Linked DNA regions of Thiocapsa rosea. Each later gene encodes a partner of the first gene's protein in a complex. Links are inferred from orthologs where the notes say so. Each region holds a gene or a part of one and is shown on either strand. Other genes may lie near its edges. The genes, in order: BDD21_RS17165 and dsbD.

What was found.
Region 2: the proteins of BDD21_RS17165 (region 1) and dsbD are in contact, whole or in part, in a crystal structure (PDB 1JZD), measured with the Escherichia coli proteins. The link is inferred for Thiocapsa rosea from one-to-one orthologs.

Annotation. Positions count from the first base shown.
Region 1 is NZ_RBXL01000001.1:3,803,624-3,809,942, reverse strand. What follows is about bases 800-3,600. They hold BDD21_RS17165 (DsbC family protein), read right to left. Parts: upstream 2,667-3,600; coding sequence 1,932-2,666; downstream 800-1,931. Other genes in these bases: xerD (site-specific tyrosine recombinase XerD), read right to left, coding at 3,257-3,600; BDD21_RS17160 (YajQ family cyclic di-GMP-binding protein), read right to left, coding at 2,674-3,156; BDD21_RS17170 (PP2C family protein-serine/threonine phosphatase), read right to left, coding at 1,106-1,879. Also shown: BDD21_RS17180 (RpnC/YadD family protein), read right to left, coding at 1-427; more of xerD, read right to left, coding at 3,601-4,153; BDD21_RS17150 (methylated-DNA--[protein]-cysteine S-methyltransferase), read right to left, coding at 4,525-5,064; BDD21_RS17145 (YcgN family cysteine cluster protein), read left to right, coding at 5,752-6,228. UniProt on the Escherichia coli protein: Acts as a disulfide isomerase, interacting with incorrectly folded proteins to correct non-native disulfide bonds.
Region 2 is NZ_RBXL01000001.1:1,645,569-1,662,502, reverse strand. What follows is about bases 5,594-8,714. They hold dsbD (protein-disulfide reductase DsbD), read right to left. Parts: upstream 8,327-8,714; coding sequence 5,861-8,326; downstream 5,594-5,860. Other genes in these bases: cutA (divalent-cation tolerance protein CutA), read right to left, coding at 8,305-8,634; BDD21_RS07570 (TlpA family protein disulfide reductase), read right to left, coding at 5,594-5,864. In the rest of the region: tRNA dihydrouridine synthase DusB, read right to left, coding at 1-944; prmA (50S ribosomal protein L11 methyltransferase), read right to left, coding at 1,182-2,084; accC (acetyl-CoA carboxylase biotin carboxylase subunit), read right to left, coding at 2,814-4,154; accB (acetyl-CoA carboxylase biotin carboxyl carrier protein), read right to left, coding at 4,247-4,705; aroQ (type II 3-dehydroquinate dehydratase), read right to left, coding at 4,708-5,169; more of BDD21_RS07570, read right to left, coding at 5,277-5,593; BDD21_RS07555 (FxsA family protein), read left to right, coding at 8,817-9,203; co-chaperone GroES, read left to right, coding at 9,347-9,637; groL (chaperonin GroEL), read left to right, coding at 9,766-11,415; BDD21_RS07540 (DUF4389 domain-containing protein), read left to right, coding at 11,657-12,175; BDD21_RS07535 (VTT domain-containing protein), read left to right, coding at 12,454-13,305; BDD21_RS07525 (FAD-binding domain-containing protein), read left to right, coding at 14,416-15,684; BDD21_RS07520 (FAD-binding domain-containing protein), read left to right, coding at 15,890-16,934. UniProt on the Escherichia coli protein: Required to facilitate the formation of correct disulfide bonds in some periplasmic proteins and for the assembly of the periplasmic c-type cytochromes.

The DNA.
Region 1 (6,319 bases):
CCGAACAGCCCCAGAGGTCGTCGTGGTAATGCTCGGGGCGGAAGCGCGGATCGGTGTCGGCGAGCACGGCGAGGCTGGCGACGGGCACGCCGTGGGCGTCGCGGATCTTGTGGTTGTAGACGAACATGCGCTCGGCGAAGGCCGTCTCGGGCTCGCCCTGCACCTCCACATGGACCAGCACCCAAGCGGGCTGGCCGTCGAGACAGTGCAGGCCGACGAGCTTGTCGGCATAGCGGCGGCCGGTGTCGGCGTCGCGCACGATCTGCTGGAACTCCTTGTCGAGGAAGCGGTAGCCGAGGGACCAATCGATGCCGGCATGGATGCGCGGAAAGAGCAGGGCGAGGAACTCCGGGAAGTAGCCCTCCAGGGCCTCCTTCCAGGGGCTGTCGTGGTCGCTGCGCGGGGTGGGCTCGGCGGTGTCGGTCATGCGGGGCTCCTGTGACGGGGGATGGCCGCACTCTAATCCCCTGCAGGGTTTGATGGACACGCGACGTGCCGTCCAGGGGCGCTTGAGTGGATCTGGTTCGAGATCGGGTCCGCGGTGCGGACCGTCGGCCGATGCGGGCCGACGAGGTTTTGCTCTCGCTCCCATGCTCCAGCGTGGGAGCACAGTCGCGACGCTCCAGCGTCGCGTGGCAGGATCACCGCGCTAAGCCCCGGCCCGTGCCGACCGCGCGCGGCTGGAAACTCCCGGCGCATGACTTGCCTCGGCGTGCCATTGGAGACGCGACGCCGGAGCGTCGCTGCCTTGCTCCCACGCCGGAGCGTGGGAGCCAGAAGCTAGGCGCGCGGGGCTCGGCGAGCATTGAAAGAGACGGGACGGGACGCTGGAGCGTCGCGACCATGCTCCCACGCCGGAGCGTGGGAGCCAGAAGCGGCAGAAGCGGCTGGGGTTCGCAAGCTCACCCCAGCCTGCAATCAATCGCGGGGTTTTTCGTTGTCGTTGTCGTTGTCGTTGTCGTAATCGAGGTCATCCGGAATCCGATTACGATTACGATTACGATTACGACAACGACAACGACAACGAGACCGACAACGAGACAGATGCGAGAACGCGACGCATCGCTAGCCGTCCGACATGTTTCGGTTGTTTTTGAATCGTTGCTTAGCGGGGTTCGGTCGAGGGTCCGCCGACCCGCAGCAGGGCCAAGGTGATGTTGTCGGTCCCGCCTCGCTCGTTCGCCAGACGCACCAGCGCCTCGGCGGCGGGTTCGAGATCGTTCCCGAAGCTCGCCGTGAGGACCTGACATAGCCAGTCCTCCGGGACCATGCCGGTCAGTCCGTCGGTGCAGAAGAGAAAGATGTCGCCGCGTGCGAGATCCGCAACCCCGCCCGAGACCTTGACCTTCGGCGACGAGCCGAGTGCTCGAGTCAGGATGTTCGCTCCGATACCGTAGCGGCGTGCGTCTTCGCGCGTGCTGAAAAAGCCCTGGTCGACGACCTCCTGAATAAAGGAATGGTCCCGCGAAAGCGGCTCCAATCGCCCCTCGCGCAAACGATACAGTCGCGAATCACCCACGTAGCCGAAGGCCAGCCAATCGTCTCCGACGGCTCCGACCACCACGGTTGTGCCCATCCCCGAGAGATCCGGCTCGGCTTTGCTCAGTGTCCAAATGGCGACATTGGCGTCCTGGATCGCCGTCTCGACAAATGCCTTCGCCGTGTCGGGATGGAGGCGATCGGCCATGTCCTCTCTGAAACGTTTGGCGATGACCTCCGCCGCCAGTGCGCTTGCGACCTCGCCCGCCCGGGCGCCGCCGATGCCGTCCGCCACGATCAGGAAGCCGAGGACGGGGTCGACGGACACGGCATCCTCGTTGCCCGCACGCACGCGGCCGCGGTCGGTGCGCCAGGCATATTCAAGGGTAAGAGCCGTCACGACGCCACCATGTATCGCGTCGAAGTGATCGCCTGCACCCGAGGATCGAGGCTCAGGATCCAGGCGCCCCGTTGAGCTGGGCCGCCAGACGCTTGGGCTCCACGTAGCCCGGGATCATCTCGCCGGTCTCGGTGAGGATCGCCGGGGTCCCGCGCAGGCCGAGTTCCGCGCCGAGCGCCATGTGCGCGTCGACCGGGTTCTCGCAGGTCTTCTCCTGGATCGCCTTACCGGCCTTTGCGTCCGTCATAGCTGTACGCTGGGCGGCGGCATCGCCGGCGCACCAGACCGACACGGCCTCGGTGTACGCTGGACTGCCCTGCCCGGCGCGCGGATAGAAGAGGTAACGGACCCGGATCCCCTCTTGAGCATATTCGTCGATCTGGCCGTGCAGTTTGCGGCAATAGCCGCACTCGATGTCAGTGAAGACGGTCACGGTGTGCTTGGCGTCGGCCGGCCCGAAGACGACCATTTGAGATTCGCCGACCCCGTCGACCAGCGTCTTGCGTGCCCCTGCCAAGCGCGGCTCGGTCATGTCCTCGCGCGTCGTCAGATCGACGATCCGCCCGTCGACAAAATAACGCCCGTCGGCGGTGACGTACATGAGCTGAGTGCCGACCATGACCTCGTAGAGCCCCTTCACGGGTGAGGCCGTCACGCTGTCGATCTCGATGCCCGGTACGATCTTGCCGAGCGCATCCCGAATGGTCTTCTCGGGCGATGCCGATGCGGAGCCCGCGGCGAGCATCAATACTGCGAGGGCGAGCCCGGAAATTCTGGCTTTGGTCATTGGATATTCAATCTCTGAAGTTGGTGAACTGGATCGGCAGACCCCAATCTTCGCCGCGCAGCAGCGCGATCGCTTCCTGGAGGTCATCGCGTTTTTTTCCGGAGACACGGACCTGGTCTCCCTGAATCTGGGCCTGCACCTTGGTCTTGCTCGCCTTGACGGCCTTGACCATGCGCTTGGCGGTCTCGCTGTCGACACCCTGTTTGAGTGCGATCTCCTGTCGGGCCGCGCTGAGATTCGAGACGGGGTCGCCCGGGTCGAGCGATGCGAGATCGATCTTTCGTTTGACCAGCTTTTGACGGAGGATATCCATCATCTGCTGCAGGTGAAATTCCTGCTCGCCGATCATCAGGATCTTCTCGTCGCTCAGCTCGAAACTCGCCTTCACCCCCTTGAAGTCGAACCGGGTGTCGATCTCCCGGTTGGCCTGGTCGACCGCGTTGCGGACTTCCTGCAGGTCGGTTTCCGAGACGATGTCGAACGATGGCATAGGTTTTCTAGCTCCACAGGCAAATCACCGAAGACGGCCATTGTGCGAGAAAACCCGCCAAAAGCGAACCGCTCGCGCACCGCACCGCCCTCGTTCCGGTTCAGCCCCGTGGATGATGGCGCGCATGGAGCTGCTTTAAGCGCTCACGGGCAACATGGGTGTAGATCTGTGTGGTTGAAAGGTCGCTGTGACCCAAGAGCATCTGCACCACCCGCAAATCCGCGCCATGATTGAGTAGGTGCGTGGCGAAGGCGTGCCTCAGGGTGTGGGGCGAGAGGGGCTTGAAGACGCCCGCCTCAAGCGCGTAGCGCTTGATCAACAGCCAGAACGCCTGGCGCGTCATGCACTCGCTGCGGCAGGTCGGAAAGAGATACTCGGTCACGCGACCGCCGAGCAGCTCGGCACGGGGTCCGCGCAGATAGTCGAGCAGCCAGGATGTCGCCTCCTCTCCGAGCGGCACCAGCCGTTCCTTATCGCCCTTGCCGACGATCCGCACAACGCCCTGCGTCAGACCGACCTGCCCGGTCGTGAGGGTGACCAGCTCGGTCACCCGCAGACCGCTCGCGTAGAGTACCTCGAGCATGGTTCGGTCCCGGTGCCCCCGCGCATCGGCGGTATCGGGTGCACCCAAGAGCGCCTCGACCTCAAGCTCGCTCAGACTCTTGGGCAGAGGTCGACCGAGCTTCGGCGCCTTGACACGGGCGCTCGGATCGTCGCGGATCACACCGCGCCGCAGCAGATACTGATAGAACTGGCGTAGACAGGACAACAGACGCGCACTCGAGCGCGGCTTACGGCCCTCCTGCGAGAGAACGACCAGATAATCCAGCAGGTCCAACCGCTGCGCCTCGATCAGCGAGCGACCACGCTCGCGCGCGACCCAGGCGGCGAAGGCACGCAGATCCGACTGATAGGCCGCCAGCGTATTCGGACTCAGACCCCGCTCGAGCCAGAGTGCATCGGCAAAACCCTCGATGACCCCCGAATCCGGAGGCATTAAACCGCGTCTCCTGTGAGATGCGAGGTCATCATCCCCGGTTGGGCGATGTTCACAAACCGGGCCGGTAGGGTGGACGAGCGAGAGCGAAGTCCACCGAGTCCTGCACCGGCGTTGGTGGACTGCGCTGCGCTTGTCCACCCTACAGCGCATGTCCACCCTACGGCACTCCGCCGGCCATCGCAGAACGTGGCGCAGAGCGCCCCGGGGCATGCGTGACACCGCAGAGCGGATGTCACGAGCGAGTGATGTTTCGGGTGACCGACCTTGGGAGCAAGACCCGAGGGCATCATCCGGTATCGACCTTGCGGCAGCCCGCAAATGCCGGCACGGACGGCTCTTAAGTATTTAATTTTTTGTTTCTTTTTCATCTAAACCGCGTCAGGGAAAAGTCCACGGGGATCCTCCGGCAGAGGGTCCGACTCAAACGGCTGTTGAGAGCACAGACGCGGTTTACGGGCCTCATGCGAGAGCAGCCAGCGCTTAACCTCGAGCTTACGTCCACTCGTATCGCCCGAGAACCCGCCGAGGCCGTTGACCGCGACCACCCGATGGCAGGGCACCACGATCGGACAGGGGTTGGCGCGACAGGCCTGTCCGACCGCGCGCGGGGCGCTTCCGAGTTCTCGCGCGATCTCGCCGTAGGTGCGGGTCTCGCCTGCGGGGATCCGACGCAGCTCGGCCCAGACGCGTTGCTGGAAATCGGTGCCGATCAGCACGATCGGAAGATCGAAACCGGCCGATGCCTGCTCGAAATAGGCCGCGAGTTGTTGCCGGATGGCGGACGGCATCGTTTCCGATCCCGCTTCGGCTCCCCCGTCCGGCGGGTCCAAATCAACGCCGGTCAAGGTCTCGCCGTTCCAGTGGATGCCGATCGGGCCGATGGGAGTCTTGATCAGAGTCTGCGGCATGGTGTCTTCCTCCGATGGAGTATCGGCATCCGGTCTTCGACCGAGGCAAGGTCATGTTCATCTTAAACCGCGCCCTCCGCGGTATGCGATGTTTTTGGATGGGATCCGCCTCGGCTGAGTTGACAAACGCTGGAGCCGGCGCGGTTTAAGAAATTAAAAAAGATATGGTTTTAAACCGCGTTCCAGCCAAGGGCCGTGGATGCACCAAACGCCGAACTCACTCGAAAGTGCGCATCTCGCTCTGGACGCGGTTTAGCCAGCCCTGTTGCCCCGGAAAAGGCAGCATCAGCCTGTGGATAAGTCTGTGGGCGAGTTGTGCAGTGGGGAATGAGCGCAGTGCCCATGTGACTGTTTCTTCGAAAGCCTTTGACCAACAGGGCCCGTATGAGAATAATAAAAACAATGGCTTAAAGATTCTCCCGAAAAATGAACGATGAAGGCCCGAGGCTCCCGAGCGACCCCTCGGGAGACATCTGTCGGTGTGCATAACGTCTTTGCGAGTCGATCCGGGTTCGCAAAAAAGTCAAGTCCACAAAGGCGGTCATCGGTCCGATGAGGCCAGATCGCGAAGCCCGAGATCGGATACGACGGCTTGAGATCCAACCGACGGCCCGCCCGCGACGGGGTGCATCGACCCTCCGGATCGGTCAAGATAGGCGACATCAGCAACCTGTGGATATGCCCGACATGCGCGAACCCGATGAAGGCCCCGATAGAGGCCCCGATGAAGGCGTGGCGAGATTCTGGGAGACGACCCCGCTCTCGGCCATGAGCCCCGAGCAGTGGGAGTCACTCTGCGACGGCTGCGCGAAATGCTGTCTCGAGAAGTTCGAGGAAGAGGAGACCGGGGACATCATCTATTCGCGCGTCGCCTGCGCGCTTCTGGATCTCGACAGCTGCAGGTGCAGCGATTATGCCGATCGGGCGCGGCGCATGCCCGATTGCGTCACTTTGACACCTGCAGCATTGGCGAACTCAAGGTGGCTTCCGGAGACCTGCGCCTACCGGCTGTTGGCCGAGAGTAAGCCGTTGCCGAGCTGGCATCCGCTGATCACCGGCGATCCGGATTCCGTCTTGGAAGCCGGGCAGAGCCTGTACGGGCGAGCGATCAAGCCGGGGCCGAAGACGGACCCGCTGATGCATCTCATCGATTGGATCCGCTAAACCGCGTCCAGTGCGACATGCGTCATTTTCACTTTGCGTCTGGCTTTGGAGATATCCTCGATCTCGGTGAGACGCGGTTTAAGGTCATTTC
Region 2 (16,934 bases), 2.2 Mb from region 1 along the record:
GACAACTGCTCCGCCGGGGTTTGTGTCCCGTTGACGATGTCTCTGAAGGCCGCTGCACCCGGTAAGTGACGGCAGTACCAGGAGATGTGTTTGCGTGCGATCCGCACGCCGGCATGGGCGCCGTAAAACTGATACAAGGCATCGAGATGCTCGCGCAGGAGCGCATGGATCCAGTGCCTTTGCGGCTCGACCGGCAGGGTACCCGAGGTTAGGTAGGCCGCGACGTCGCGGAAGATCCAGGGACGCCCCCGGGCCGCGCGTCCGATCATGATAGCATCGGCACCGGTGCAGTCCAGGACCTGTTTCGCCCGTTCGGGGCTCGCGATGTCGCCGTTGGCGATCAGCGGTATCGACACGGCCGCACGGATGGCACGGATCGTGTCGTACTCGGCGGGCACCCCGTAACTGCAGGCGCGCGTACGCCCGTGAACAGTCAAGGCGGCGATCCCGGACTCCTGCGCGATCTGCGCAATCCGCACGGCATTGCGGGTCTCGGGCGACCAGCCGGTGCGAATCTTCAAGGTGACCGGGACGGGGACCGCAGCGACCACCGATTCCAGGATCCGCCCGACCAGGACCTCGTCGCGCAACAGCGCGGAGCCCGCCGCGCGTTTGCAGACCTTCTTCGCAGGACAACCCATGTTGATGTCGACGATGTCGGCGCCAAGGTCGACATTGATCCGGGCCGCTTCGGCCATGTCGAGCGGATCCGCGCCGACGATCTGCGCCGATACCGGACCGGCCTCGCCCGCGTAGTCCAGCCGCCGCACCGACTTGCGCGTACCCCAAAGCGCAGTGTTCGACGAGACCATTTCGGCGACCGCAAGTCCCGCCCCCAGGCGCCGACAGAGCACGCGAAACGGCCGATCGCTGATCCCGGCCATCGGCGCGAGGATTAGATTGTTCTCGAATCGGTGTGGGCCGATGGTGAAGGCGCGGTGCATGGGAGGAGTCGATACCGTCGGTGCGATTGAACCAGGCATGTTTCGAAGCGAGCCTTCGTTTCCAAACCGGCGAGGTCGTTGATCCTGGCGATAGAGTGTACAAGCGCAGCGCAGTCCACCCTACCAGCTCCGGCCGGTCCGATGAGCAATGCCTCGAAACGATTCAAAGGAACCGGGATGAGGTCGGGATCCTCGGAGCGAACCCCGCGCTCCAGCCAACGAACAACCCCCCCGTACCTACAAACGCGTCCCGCAGATGAACGCCCAATCCTCGCGCAGGCGTGTCGGCGCGAGCGCGATCGGTTCGGCATAGGCCGCGCGGACGCCCTCCACCTGATTGGCGAGTACGCCCGAGACGGCCAGCACGCCGCCGGGCCGCAGCGACGCGACGAGCCGAGGGGCCAGCGACATCAGCGGCTCGGCGAGGATGTTGGCGACGGTCACGTCGACCATCAGCTCGGGCACCTCGTCCGGTCCGTAGATCGCGAGGCGGTCGGCGACCCCGTTGGCGAGGGCATTGTCCCGCGTCGCCTCCAGCGCCTGAGGGTCATGGTCGACGGCGATCGCACGTGCAGCGCCCAAGCGCAGCGCCGCAATCGCCAGGATCCCCGAGCCGCAGCCGTAATCCAGGACCGTCTTGCCGTCCAGGTCGGTCCCGTCGAGCCACTCCAGGCAAAGCGCGGTGGTCGGATGATGCCCGGTCCCGAAGGCCAGACCCGGATCCAGCGCAACGACGACGGCCTCGACGATGGCCTCGGGATCATCCGGATCCTGTCCGTGCGGACAGACCCAGAGACGCCGACCGAAGCGGGTCGGCTTGAAGGTGTCGAGCCAGACGCGCTCCCAAACCTGATCCTCGATCCGCTCGACAAGAGGCGCGCAGGCACGACCGGAGCCATGCTCACGAGCCAGCTGATCGACCAAGCGGCCGACCAATGCCTCGCTCTCGGCATCCGCATCGAACAGCGCCGAGATCTTGACCTGCGACCAAAGCGGTGTTTCCCCCGGCCCAGGCTCGAGCTGAGGCTCGTCCGCAGCATCGGCGAGGGTCACGGATAGAGCGCCGGCATCCTCCAGGAAGGCGGCGATCTGCTCCGCATCCGGCTTCGAGACCTCGATGGAAAGCTGCAGCCAGCCCATTTAAATCGCGTCCCGCAGGATATGCGCAGTGTTCATTCGGTCTCGACCTCGTACGAGTCCACATGCGCCGGAGCGGACGCGATTTAAGTGTTTAAGAAGATAGAAAGTTGACTATATTGCGTGGTGACCGAGCGGAGTCCGATTCTGCCCCGAGAGCCAACTGCCTCGAAGCCGGCACAAGCATTCACTGCTTTTAAACCGCGTCTCGCCAAGATCGAGGAAGCCCCTAACGCTGAACGAAACGTGAAAATGACGCATGTCGCTCTGGACGCGGTTTAGGTGATATCCGGAAAAAAATTTACTCGTTGTCGTTATCGTTATCGTTGTCGTTGTCGTTGTCGTTGTCGTTGTCGTTGTCAGCCTCGATCATCGTTTCGGCCACATCGGCAGTGTCCAGGTCGCCGACCGCGACCGCACGGGTACGCCGACTTCAGTCGGCCCCCCCGAGCACGCCCGCACGGCGGACTGAAGTCCGCCTCCCCGGGGGCCGACTGAAGTCGGCTTACCCGGGTGTGGGGCCGAAGTCTTGCGTCCGGTTGGGGAACCCAAGAGGCATGGACGAGAGGGTGACGGCATCAAGGACTCGATGCCTTCCAGGCACTCGCTGTCGGGATGACTATTCCCGGAAATCACCTTAACCTCCCTGAATCGCGTCGCGCCAAACCATCGAATCGCGCCGAGGCTGGCCTGACCCCGAACATCCCATGTCGCTCGACACGCGGTTCAGTCCTACATGCCGAGCTTCTTTTCGAGATAGTGGATATTCGCCCCGCCCGCCAGAAACGCCCCGTCTCTCAGGATCGAACGCTGCAGCTTGATGTTGGTGTTGATCCCGTCGATTACGGTTTCGCGCAGCGCATTGCACATGCGCGCAATCGCGGACTCGCGATCCTCGCCGTGGGTGATCAGCTTGCCGATCATGGAGTCGTAATAGCGCGGCACCGTGTAGCCGGTATAGATGTGCGTTTCGAGCCGCACGCCGGGGCCGCCCGGGGCATGGAACTCGGTGATCTTGCCGGGGCTCGGCATGAAGGTCTCCGAGTCCTCGGCGTTGAGACGGCACTCCACGGCATGCCCGCGGATCACGATGTCGTCCTGCTTGTAGCGCAGCGGCTCGCCGGCGGCGATCAGGATCTGCTCTTTGACGATGTCCACGCCCGTAATCATCTCGGTGACCGGGTGCTCGACCTGCACGCGCGTGTTCATCTCGATGAAATAGAAGCAGCCATCCTCGTAGAGGAACTCGAAGGTGCCGGCGCCGCGATAGCCGATGGTGCGGCAGGCCTCCGCGCAGCGCTCGCCGATCTCGCGGCGTTGTGCCTCGGTGATGCCGGGCGCGGGCGCTTCTTCGACAACCTTCTGGTGGCGGCGCTGCATCGAGCAGTCGCGCTCGCCGAGATGGATGGCGTTGCCGTGCTGGTCGGAGAGCACCTGGAACTCGACATGACGCGGGTTCTCCAGATATTTCTCCATGTAGACCATGTCGTTGTTGAAGGCCGCGGCCGCCTCCGCCTTGGTCAGGGAGATGGCGTTCAGCAAGGTCGCCTCGGAATGCACGACCCGCATGCCGCGGCCGCCGCCGCCGCCGGATGCCTTGATGATGACGGGATAGCCGATCTGGCGGGCGATCTCGAGGGTGCGCTTCTTGTTGTCGTCGAGCGGGCCATCGGAGCCGGGCACGCAGGGCACGCCGGCCTTGTTCATGGCGGCAATCGCCGAGACCTTGTCGCCCATCAGGCGGATCGTCTCGGGTCGCGGGCCGATGAAGATGAAGCCGGAGCGCTCGACCCGCTCGGCAAAATCGGCGTTCTCGGAGAGGAAACCGTAGCCGGGGTGGATGGCGACCGTGTCGGTCACCTCGGCCGCGCTGATGATGGCCGGCACGTTGAGATAGCTGAGCAACGATGCGGCCGGGCCGATACAGACCGATTCGTCGGCCAAGAGGACGTGCTTGAGGTCGCGGTCCGCTTCGGAGTGCACCGCGACCGTCTTAATGCCCAGCTCGCGACAGGCGCGCAGGATCCGGAGCGCGATCTCGCCCCGGTTGGCGATCAGGACCTTCTCGATCATTGCAGGCATGGTGGCGATGTCTTTGCTGGAGGAGGCGAGGCGCACCGGGGGAGGGCGCCTACGCTTGACGACGGGGGCATTGCCCTCCGCCCTTATTCGATGACGAACAGCGGCTGGTTGTATTCGACCGGCTGACCGTTCTCGACCAGGATACGTCTGATGGTACCGCCTTGCTCGCACTCGATCTGGTTGAGGATCTTCATCGCCTCGATGATGCAGAGCGTATCGCCGGACTTCACCGTCTGGCCTTCCTCGACGAACGACTTGGAGCCGGGAGACGGCGCGCGATAGAAGGTGCCGACCATCGGCGAGCGCACGACCTCGCCTTCCATCTCCTCGGCATCGTCATCATCGGATGCCTTTCCGGCTGCCGACGCCGCAGCCGGCGCGGCGCCGATGCCCATCGGCATGGTTTGAGGCATGTACATCGGCATGGCGCCGCTGCCGTGTCGGCTGATGCGGACCGATTCCTCGCCTTCGTGGATCTCGATCTCGGCGACGTCGGATTGCTCCAACAGCTCGATCAGCTTCTTTACCTTGCGGATATCCATGGTCAATGGTTCTCGTTGGAAAGGTCCGGCGCGAGCCGACCGGCCGCCGCGCGCAATGCTGAAAAGTAGCCCTCGGCCCCGAGTCCGCTGATCACCCCGACGGCGATGTCGGAGAAATAGGAATGGGCCCGAAACGGCTCCCGGGCGTGCACGTTGGACAGGTGCACCTCGATAAAGGGAATCCCCACCCCGAGCAGCGCATCGCGCAGGGCAACGCTGGTGTGGGTGAAGGCGGCGGGATTCAGGATGATGAAGCGAACCCCGTCGTGCGCGGCACGGTGGACCGCCTCGATCAGGACGTGCTCGGCGTTGCTCTGAATGCACTCCAGCGTGAAGCCCTGAGCCCGAGCCGCATCCTCCAGGCCCTGGTGGATCTCCGCCAGCGTGGTGCGGCCGTAATGCTCCGGCTCGCGGGTTCCGAGCAGGTTGAGGTTGGGTCCGTTCAGAACCAGGATCGCCGCCATCCGGTCAATGTGCTCCAACGCGTCCGAGACTCAGTGTACCCGCCGGTCCTTTTGGGATCGGCAGCAAATCGGCGCGAATTGTGCGGATTTTACGCGATGTTGTCCAGCTAAGACGCGTCCTCGTCGGGTGCCGGACGATCCTCCGCCTTGACCAGCGCGTCGAGCTCGACCTTGAGCTCGGCGGCCGTGATCTCGCCGGTGCGGCTGAAGACGCGGCGCCCGCGGCGGTCGAAAATGACCGTGAAGGGCAGCCCTTCGACCCGGTTGCCGAGACGCTTGGAAAGGGCCACCGCCTCCGGGTTGGCCATCAGGATCGGGTAGTTGACCGGGTAGTCGGCGACGAACTTCTCGACGTCTTCGAGGCGATCCACGGCGATCCCGACGACCTGCACGCCGGCTTCGCCCAGCGCCTCCTGGGTTTGAATAAAGAGCGGCATCTCGCGCACGCAGGGCGGACACCAGCTTGCCCAGTAGTTGATCACCACGACCTTGCCGGCCCACGCCTCGCTGCTGACCTCCAGCCCGGCGAGGTCGGTTAGGCCGAAGTCGGGCAAGGTCTGAAGAGGCGCGGATTGGCGGACCGACAATCCCGCATCGCGCTTGGGCGCTTCGATCCAGCGTTGGCCGAGGATGGCGGCCCCGACACTGATCCCACCCGCAAGCAGAATGACCATCCCAACCCGAACGGCGCTCATGGCACGGCTCTGCGCAGGTGCTCGACGAAGGCATCGGCGGGCTTGAAGCCGACCAAACGATAGTTCTTGAGCTCTTGCCCGGCGGTGTCGAAGTAGAGGATCGCGGGCGGCCCGATGATGCCGAAGTGCTTCATCAGGGCCTGATCATCCGCGTCGTTGGCCGTGACGTCGGCCTTGAGCAGGACAAACCGGCCCATCTCCGCGATCACGGCGGGATCGCTGAAGGTGTAGCGTTCCAGCTCTTTGCAGGTCACGCACCAGTCCGCATAGAAGTCGAACATGACCGGTTTGCCGAGCGCCCCGGCCTTGGCGACCTCGCGATCGAGATCCTCGACCGTCTTCACGGTGGTAAAGACCGCCTCCGCGGCGCCACCACCGCCGCCGCCCACGGCGAGCCCACGCAGCGGCTGGACCGTGTCCTTCCCTCCGGCCGCCGCGCCGAGCAGCATGAGCGCGCCGTAGATGAGCAGGAAGACGCCGAGCCCCTTCCAGAGCTTGCTCCAGCCGCTTGCAGCCTGCGGCAGTTGGGTCAATGCGCCCATGTAGACCGCGGAGCAGATCAGCAGCAGCCCCCACAGCAGCATCGCGACCGCCGGCGGCAGGATCCGCTCGAGCATGAAGATGGCCACGCCGAGCAGGGCGACACCGAACACCGCCTTGACCGCATCCATCCAGCCGCCGGCGCGCGGCAGCAGCTTGCCGGCCGAGGTGCCGATGGCGATCAGAGGCACGCCCATGCCCATACTCAGCGCGAACAGGGCGATGCCGCCGAGCACCGCGTCCCCGGTCTGACTGATGTAGATCAATGCGCCGAAGAGCGGCGGAGCCACGCAGGGTCCGACGATCAACGCGGAGAGCAGGCCCATGATGGCCACGCCGATCAGGGTGCCGCCTTCCTGCTTGTTGCTGATCTCGGCAAGCTTGGACTGAAAGCTCGACGGCAGCTGCAGGTCATAGAAGCCGAACATCGACAGCGCGAGCAGCACGAAGATCAACGCGAAGGAGGTCAGGACCCAGGGGTTCTGGAAGGCGGCCTGCAGATTCGCGCCGAAGAGCCCCGCCAGCACGCCGACAACCGTATAGGTCAGGGCCATCGCCAGGACATAGACCAACGAGAGCGTGAATGCCTTGCGCGTGGTGATGTTCGGGCCTTGTCCGGCGATGATGCCCGAGAGGATCGGGATCATGGGGAAGACGCAGGGCGTGAAAGCGAGCAAGAGCCCGAACCCGAAGAAGGCCGCAATCACCACCCACACACCGCTGTTGGCGAGGACGGAAGCGATCCGGTCCTGCTCGGAGACCGTGTCGTCCACAACCGACTCGGCATTTGCCGGCGTCGCATCGACCGTCGTGGCCGCCGCTGCGGCCGTCGGCAGAACCGCCGTCACCAGCGCCTCCGGCAAGCTCAAGGTCACCCTCTGCGTTTGCGGCGGATAGCAGATGCCGATCTCGGCGCAGCCTTGGTACTTGGCGACCAGGGTCACCTCGGTCGGCTCGCTCGACCCGCGCAGCAGGGGCAGGGTCAGATCGACCCGGTCGTGATAGACCTCGATATCGCCGACGCTGCCGTCGGGAAGGATGGAGTCCTTCTTGATGTCGCCGACGGGCCGCTCGAACGGCCCGATGGCGACCTCGCTTCCGTCCTCGAGCGCGAGCTCGAGCATGTGACTGTAGAGATAGGTTCCCTCGGCGACGTCCCAGGTCAGTTGCAGCCGGTCCGGGCCGGCGACCTCGGCCGAGAAGAGGAACGCCTCCTCGGCGGGGAGGATGTCGTCGTCCGCACCCAGGCCGAGCGACTGGCCGAAGCCCGCCAATGCCTTCGGAGATGGCTTGCCCTGAATCGGTAACGGGGCCTCGGCGGCGGTGACGGTCTCGGCGGCGGCAGGCATTGCGGCAGCCATCTCCGGCAGCTCGAGCAACAGGCGCTGGCGATGCGGCGGGTAGCAGAGCCCGGCATCGGCGCAGCCCTGCGAGGTGGCCTCGAGGGTCAGGAAGTTGCCTGCGCCGGTCGCGCGCGTGACCGGCACCCGGATCTCGACGCTGTCGCGGTAGACCTGGACCTTGCCGAAGAACTCGTCCTCCTTGGTCTGCCCGGCGGGCATCTGCGGGCCGCCGGTCGAGATCCCGACGGTGTCCGCCTGGAACCCGAACTTACTCTGATACATGTAGTAGCCGTCGGCGATCTCCCAACGCACCCGCACCGCGTCCGGTCCGTCCGCCTCGCCCGAGATGCGGAAGGCCTGATCGGGCATCAGGAATTCGTCCTCCGCCAGCGCTGTCGGCGCCGCCGCGGCGAGGAGCAACCAGGCCAAGGCGACGCTTAAGAGCCGTCTCGCGGTGGATGTCACGCGCGACGGCCGATGCTCCGGATCCTCTTGTTCGGTGGCGGTGTTGTCGATGGCGGTTTGGCGCCGTTCGACGGCGGCCCCGATCCAGGGGCTCAGTCGTTGTGGTCGGTGCATGTCGTTACCCAGCTCAGATAGTCGGGGAGTCCCTCGGTAACGGGGACCGCGATAATTTCCGGAATCTCGTAGGGATGCAATTCGCGCAGGCGCTCGGTCAATGCGGCGACGCGCTCGGTCGTCGTCTTGATCAGGATCAAGACCTCGGGATCGCGCTGGATCTGCCCCGCCCAACGGTAAATCGAGATGATGCCCGGCAGCAGATTCGCGCAGGCAGCAAGGCGCTCGTCAACCAACGCCTCGGCGATACGCCCGGCTGTGGTCTCGTCGGGGCAGGTACAGAAGATCAGGCGATGGTCTGCCGTCATGCGGCGGCTCGGCGGCGTTTCATAAGGTTCGGGGTTCCACTATCCTGCAACGGATCGACCTACTTCTACCATAATGTTTGTCGGTTTAAGGGAACTCGGTCGACCGAGCGCGGACCGACCGACCACTTCGGGAGACCATTATCGTGCCTTTTTTGTTTCTACTGATCATCATCGGAATTCCGATGATCGAAATCTACATCATGATCCAGGTCGGCTCCGAGATCGGGGCGTTTCCGACCATCGCCCTGGCCATCCTCACCGCCATCGTCGGGATCTGGCTGGTCCGCCACCAAGGTTTCGGCCTGCTCATGCGGGTGCGCGAGATGACCGACCGCGGTGAAGTGCCTGCCTTGGAGGTCTTGGACGGCGCGCTGCTCCTCGTTGCGGGACTCTTTCTGCTCCTTCCGGGCTTTATGACCGACACGATCGGGTTTTTGTTGCTCGTCCCGCCCCTGCGGCATTGGATCGTCGGGCGCTATGTCCGTGTGATCCCGGTCCGGCCCGGCACGCCTCCCGGAGGTGCCGAGGGTCCAAGGGTCATCGAGGGCGACTACCGCCGCGAAGATTGAGGCCCGTCGAACCCTCCGGCGCTTGACAGACGAGGATAAGGCTCTACTATTAGCACTCGTTTGAGATGAGTGCTAACAGAGCGGGCCGAAACGGACTGCTCACCTGCGCTCCGAACCCGTCAACCGCACGAGGAGACCACCACATGAAGATTCGTCCCCTGCACGACCGCGTTGTTGTCCGTCGCATGGAAGAAGAGCGCACGACCGCCGGCGGCATCGTGATCCCGGACTCCGCCACCGAGAAGCCAATCCAGGGAGAGATCATCGCCGTGGGCAAGGGCAAGATCCTCGACAACGGCGAGAGCCGTCCGCTGGATGTGAAGGTCGGCGACCGCGTCCTGTTCGGCAAGTATTCCGGCACCGAGGTCAAGCTCGACGGCAACGATTTCCTGGTGATGCGCGAAGAAGACATCATGGGTGTCGTCGAAGGCTGATGCCGAGTGCTTCCCCTCCGGGAAGCCCGCATCCAAGCCAGCCGTAAGCCCCGTGAGCGAGCCGTGCTGGCTCGATCCGCATCCCCTACAGCATCGAATTCCAAAGCATCGAATCAAGGATCAACACTATGAGTGCAAAAGACGTCAAGTTCGGCGGTGAAGCCCGTGCCCGTATGATGGAGGGTGTCAACATCCTCGCCAACGCCGTGAAGGTCACGCTGGGTCCCAAGGGCCGCAACGTGGTCCTGGAGAAGTCCTTTGGCGCCCCGACCGTCACCAAGGACGGCGTGTCCGTCGCCAAAGAGATCGAACTCAGCGACAAGTTCGAGAACATGGGCGCCCAGATGGTGAAGGAAGTGGCTTCCCACACCTCCGACATCGCCGGCGACGGCACCACCACCGCGACCGTTCTGGCTCAGGCCATGGTCCGCGAAGGCTTGAAGGCCGTCGCGGCCGGCATGAACCCGATGGACCTGAAGCGCGGCATGGACAAGGCCGTCGAGGCCGCCGTCGAGGAGCTCAAGAACCTCTCCAAGCCCTGCACCGAGAGCAAGGCGATCGCCCAAGTCGGCACCATCTCGGCCAACTCGGATGAGTCGATCGGCCAGATCATCGCCGAGGCGATGGAGAAGGTCGGCAAGGAAGGCGTCATCACCGTCGAGGACGGCACCTCCCTGCACAACGAGCTGGATGTTGTGGAGGGCATGCAGTTCGATCGCGGCTACCTCTCGCCCTACTTCATCAACAATCAGCAGAGCCAGAGCGCCGAGCTGGATGACCCCTTCATCCTCCTGCACGACAAGAAGATCTCCAATATCCGCGAGCTTCTTCCCGTGCTGGAGTCGGTCGCCAAGGCGGGCCGTCCGCTGTTGATCGTTGCCGAAGATGTCGAAGGCGAGGCGCTGGCCACCCTGGTGGTCAACACCCTGCGCGGCATCGTCAAGGTCTGTGCGGTCAAGGCCCCGGGCTTCGGTGACCGTCGCAAGGCCATGCTGCAGGATATCGCCATCCTCACCGGCGCGACCGTGATCTCCGAAGAGGTCGGTCTGTCGCTCGAGAAGGCGACCCTGAACGATCTGGGTACCGCCAAGCGCGTGCAGGTCGCCAAGGACGAGACCACCCTCATCGACGGCGCCGGCTCCGAGATCGACATCAAGGCGCGTTGCGAGCAGATCCGCGCCCAGGTCGAAGAGACCAGCTCCGACTACGACAAGGAAAAGCTCCAAGAGCGTCTTGCCAAGCTGGCCGGCGGTGTTGCCGTCATCAAGGTCGGTGCCGCAACCGAGATGGAGATGAAGGAGAAGAAGGCGCGTGTCGAAGACGCCCTGCACGCCACCCGTGCGGCCGTCGAAGAAGGCATCGTCCCCGGCGGCGGTGTTGCACTCGTCCGTGCCCAGACCGCGGTCAAGGGCCTGACCGGTGCCAACCACGACCAGGACGTCGGCATCACCATCGCGCGTCGCGCCATGGAAGAGCCGCTGCGTCAGATCGTCGCCAACGCCGGCTGCGAGCCGTCCGTCATCCTGCACAAGGTCGTCGAAGGCACGGGTAACTTCGGTTACAACGCCGCCAACGGCGAATATGGCGACATGGTCGACATGGGCATCCTGGATCCCACCAAGGTCACCCGTTCGGCGCTTCAGAACGCCGCGTCGGTCGCCGGCCTCATGATCACCACCGAGGCCATGATCGCCGACGAGCCCAAGGACGACGCCCCGATGCCGGGCGGCGGCGGAATGGGCGGCATGGGCGATATGGGCGGCATGGGCATGATGTAAGCCTGCCCGTCTGCGTCCATTCGCAGATAAAAGCCCCGCCCCGGTGATCGACCGGGGCGGGGCTTTTTTGTTGGATCTAAACCGCGTCCAGAGCGAGATGATGAATTACGAGTGAGTTCGAGACCGCGTCAGATACCTACACCGCAAACGCCCCCTCGGGCTGATACGCCGCCACTGGTTGGGTAAACTATTTCGGGCATCCATCCCAACGTGGACTGCCCAACCAAACCGGAGGTTTATTTTGATTCAACCAGCCAACCCTGGACGCGGGCCCGACGATCTGCACCAGAAGTCCCCGAACCATCGTCGACTGGACCACGGCTCGCCAACCCACCGATCCGCCGCAGAGGTACCGCAACCCCAAGACGGCTACAGCCGCGAGTTCGCGGATCATCCGGACATCTTCAAGCGCATCGGCGTGACGCTGCTACGCGGCCTGTTGATGGCGCTGTTCTTCATCCTCTTCGAGATATTGAACTACACCATCTTCGGTATCGCTATCCTGCAATATCTTGCCATCGTGCTCTTCGGTCGCCCGATGGATCTATTGCGCAGCATCAACGAAGGCCTGTCTGCCTACATGGGTGACATCGCCGGATACCTGACCTGTGTCGACGACCGCGCCCCGTTCCCCTTCTCGCGTCTCCGCGGCGCTCGGGGTATCCCGCTGCAACCGGAATGGCGGCGACGCAAGACTCCAGACAACACCGACATAGGCGCCGCCCGCGGGCCCGCCGATGGCGTCGATACCGGGACCTGAAGCGGCGCAGTGGAAACCGGTGGGACAACCAATCAGCGCGTTTCACGATATAGCCCGGAGGCCGTGGTCTGTCTTTGATGGATCCCTCGTGTGCCGAACCGGCGCGCCTTCGACGAACGGCCGCACCTCCGGACCGTGCGCTGGACCCGCTTTTGCCGCGCGTTCAGATTGGATTTTCCAATGTCGCAAGCGGTCCTATCATGAGGTCGCAACATCACGCCGATCGCCGGGCAAGCAACGTCCTGGCCGTGGAATCAACGTAAGAGCGCCGTCGAACGATGTCCAAAAAATCTCTCGATCACGATCACGCCCCCCGAGACACCACACCGCTGATCGTACCGCCGGGCTGCGGTGCCGTGGCGGCGCTGCAGCCCGTTCCAGGCGATAGGATCGGACGCGGATCGAAACGCGGCGATACGCGATGCGGTTGTCTTGGGCGATTCTCCGGCGCCGGGCGCGCACGCGAGCGGTCGGATGCGCCAAAACGACGGGCGTGGGTTGTCTGGTCCGTTCGTCTGTTCGGCGTTCTGACCTTGGCGCTCATCGGATGGTGGTTGTGGATCGCCTACGATTGGGACCATACCGCCTTCTGGGAATGGACGAGCACCGCCGACCCATTGGCCTTCTTCCTGCTGCTTGCGGTCCTTCCCGCCATCGGGTTTCCGACCTCGCCCTTCTATCTGCTCGCGGGAGCAACCTTCGGCGCAGGCACCGCGCTCGTCGGCTCGGGGCTCGGCATGGCGGCCAATCTGGTTCTGTGCTGGTGGCTCGCCCACACGAACTTGCGTCCTTGGATACAATCCCGGCTCGCTAGGACATCCTTCAAGCTCCCCGAGCTGACCTCCCCCGCACAGGCAATTCGATTCGCTTTATTGGTCAAGGCCGCCCCCGGAGTCCCCGGAACACTCAAGACCTACCTCTTATGTCTGAGCGGCTTAACCTTTCCCGTCTATTTCTGGGTATCCCTGATCGTCTCGATGATCTACGCCGCCATCTTTATCCTTCTCGGTGAATCGGTCTTGGAGCACGACTTCCGTCAGATCGGCTGGATGCTGCTGATCCTGGCACTGCTTGGCGGACTGGTCTGGTGGATTCGGCAACGCTGGCGGCGGCAGCTACTCAACTCTTAAACCGCGTCCAGAGCGATACGCGTCATTTTAAGTTCAACTCAGGAACACCCGGGCCCGCATCGGCGGACTCGGTCAAGAGGTCGACCGGCGCGACAGGCGAAGCATGACGAGGATGGGCGTCCCTGCCCGATGTTGATCCCGTTAGCGGCGTAAGCCGCTGCCTCACAGCCCCGCAACGCGGCCGTCTTCGCGGGTGATGACGATGGTTGCCGAGCGCGGGCGCGGGCCGTTGGGGTTCGACATCACGTCGGGATCGCCCGGATGCCGGTATACGGCGCCGCTGTCCGGCCAGTTGCTCGTGAAACTGCCGACGAATGTGTCCGGTCCGATTCACCGCGCGCGGGTTCGCTGCGTCGATGTTGTCCTCGGTGCGCGAGGTGTTGTTGGTGAGGGTCATATAGACCTCGCGGGTCCGCGGATGCACCGCCCCCCACTCGGGCCGGTCCATCTTGGTCGCCCCGACGACATCGGCTGCCAAGCGGGTGTTGACCAATACGTCGGCCTGATCCCGGAAATCCACGCCTGCTGCGGCAGCCGCCGCGAGGAAGTCCTGATCACCGATGTCGAGCGCAAGCCAGTCGCCGCTGCCGTCTTCGTTGAAACGGGCCACGTACAGGGTGCCCTCGTCCAGCACATTGCCTTTGAGGTCGTTCCTGTAACGCGCCTTGGTCCATTAAGACGCGATGACGACTTTATGAACGATAATGCAAGCTACCGATAGAGGCTAATATTTTCCATAGGTGCTTTCGGTGCCGAGAAGGCTTTCTTAATAATACCCACTTGCGATAAGGAAGGCGCTTACTAAATGAATAGAAACCTATCGTGCAGCTTTCGTGAATCGACGCGCGTATCGAACCAGAGGCACCATTTCATTATCCGTGCGGTTCACACGTCGTTAAAACCAGTATCAAACGCGTGGATGAGCGGATGTTGGGGTCAGTAAGCCGCCTGACATTGGTCAGTCGGCCCGCGTCGACCGGCGTGGGCGCCACGGCTGAGCCGACCGCGGTGAGCGTGCACCGACACCCACTCCGGGTGAGCGGGGTCTACCAGGTTGAAAATCGCCCGGCGTCATCCATGTCCTGCTCTCCGACCATGACGGAGAGACCGATGCCACGACCCGGGGTGCAAGGACTCGGCTTGCCGAGGCATGTCGTGCAGACCGAGACGCCGACTCGGGCGGCCGGCCTTGCGCGTTTGGCGTCCTTCGTTCCGCACGGGGCCGCCTATGCGCGCGAGCGCAATCGGGTCGTCCCGCCGCATGATCGGGTCTCGCGGCTCTCGCCCTATCTTCGGCATCGTCTGATCCTGGAGCGCGAGGCGGTCGCCGCAGTTCTGGACGCCCATCCGCGAGATGTCGTCGACAAGTTTATCTCCGAGGTGCTGTGGCGGACCTACTGGAAAGGCTGGCTCGAACACCGCCCGCACGTCTGGGACGCCTACCTCGACCAGCTCCGGCACGACCGCGACGGGCTTGCGGGGAGGACGTCGGTCCGCTATGCCGAGGCGATCACCGGTCGGAGCGGGATCGCCTGTTTCGATGCCTGGGCTCGCGAGCTGATCGAGACCGGCTATCTGCACAACCACGCCCGTATGTGGTTCGCGAGCATCTGGATCTTCACCCTGCGTCTTCCCTGGACCCTCGGTGCGGCCTTTTTTCTGCGTCACCTTCTGGACGGTGATCCAGCCTCCAACACACTCTCCTGGCGCTGGGTGGCGGGACTCCATACGCGCGGTAAGCACTATCTGGCGCAGGCCGAGAACATCGCCCGCTACACCGACGGGCGCTTCGACCCTAAAGGCGAACTCGACGAGCAGGCGTTGCCCTTGACCGAGCCGCCGCTCGATCTCAAGCCCCGTGCGCTCTCCGCATCGGTCGATCTGCCCACAGACCTTCAGAGCGGGCTGCTTCTGACTCCGGAGGATCTCGCCCCGGAGGTCTCTCACCTGTCGAAGCTCGGGTTTCGAGGCGTCGCCGGCGGCTGGGACGAGACGGTCGGGGAGGCCCTCGACCTAGCCCCTCCGGTCGGCGACTTCTCGCGCGTTGCGATTGGCGATGCCCTGTCTCGGGCCGAGGCGCATTTCGCGGTCCCGACACACGCCTTGGACGAGGGCGATTGGCTGGCCGCGGCCGAGGCATGGGCGTGCGGCCTCGCAGTGCGCCAAGTCGTGACGCTCGAAACACCGGTCGGCCGCTGGCGGGAACGCATCGATCAGCTCGACGCGCGACTCGCCAAGCACGGCATCGCACTCGTCCGATCTCGCCGGACCTGGGACAGCAGTCTCTGGCCCGGTGCGACCCGCGGCTTTTTCCCCTTCCGCGAGCATGCCCGCCGGCAAGGCCATCTCGATGGTCTTACGCGCATCGATGATGCCTAAACCGCGTCCAGAGCGAGATGCTCACTTTCGAGTGCGTTCGACGTTTGGTGCATCCACAGCCGTTAGCGGGGACGCGGTTTGAAATGATCTGTTTTTTAATCTCTTAAACCGCGCCAGCTCCAGCGGTCGTCAAGTCTGCCGGGGCCGGTCCCATCCAAAAACATCACATACCGCGCTGGGCGCGGTTTAAACCCGAATGAAACCCATGCAACTTGTCTGGTTCAAGCGCGACCTCCGGGTCTACGACCACGCTGCACTCGCCGAGGCCGCAGGGCACGGCCCCGTCCTGCCGCTCTACATCGCCGAGCCCGGATATTGGTCCCAACCGGATTCCTCCGGTCGCCACTGGGCCTTCATCGCCGAGTGTTTGGTTGAGCTGCAAGCGGATCTGGCCGCGCTGGGACAACCCTTGGTGATCCGAGTCGGCGAGGCCATCCCGGTGCTGAACGCGCTGCTGGATCGTCTGCCCATCCAGGCCGTTTGGTCGCACGAGGAGACCGGCAACGGCTGGACCTATGCGCGTGACATCGCCGTCGGCGATCTGCTGCGCAGCCGAGGCATCCCCTGGCATGAGCGGCCCCAGAACGGTGTGGTCCGCCGCCTCGAAACGCGCAACCGATGGTCGCAGATCTGGGAGCACCGGATGCGTATGCCATTGGAGCCTCCGCCGACCCTCCGACCTTTGGGGACCCTGTCGGAGATCGGCGGGCTGGGTGCCACTCCCGACACGCGGGACCTCGGGATCGCCGACGACCCCTGCCCGCAACGCCAACCCGGCGGTCGGCGAGCCGGCGTCGTAACGCTCGAAAGTTTCCTGCGCGAACGCGGCGAAGCCTATCACCGCGAGATGTCGAGTCCACTGACGGCATACGAGTCCTGCTCGCGCCTGAGCACCCATCTCGCATGGGGGACGCTCTCGATTCGCGAGCTGGTCCAAGCAACGCGCCATTACCGGGAGCAGGTGGCGGCGCTCGTCCAAACCAGCGGGCAACGCAGCACTTGGTCGAAGGCACTTTCGGCGTTTGAGGGCCGGCTCCACTGGCACTGTCATTTCATGCAAAAGCTCGAAAGCGAGCCCCGCATCGAGTTCGAGAACATGCACCGCGCCTGCGATGGGCTCCGTGATCCGACACCGGACCGGGAACGCCTCGATGCCTGGCGCCAGGGCCTAACCGGCTTCCCCTTCGTCGACGCCTGCATGCGCGCCTTGACCCACAACGGCTGGATCAACTTTCGGATGCGCGCCATGT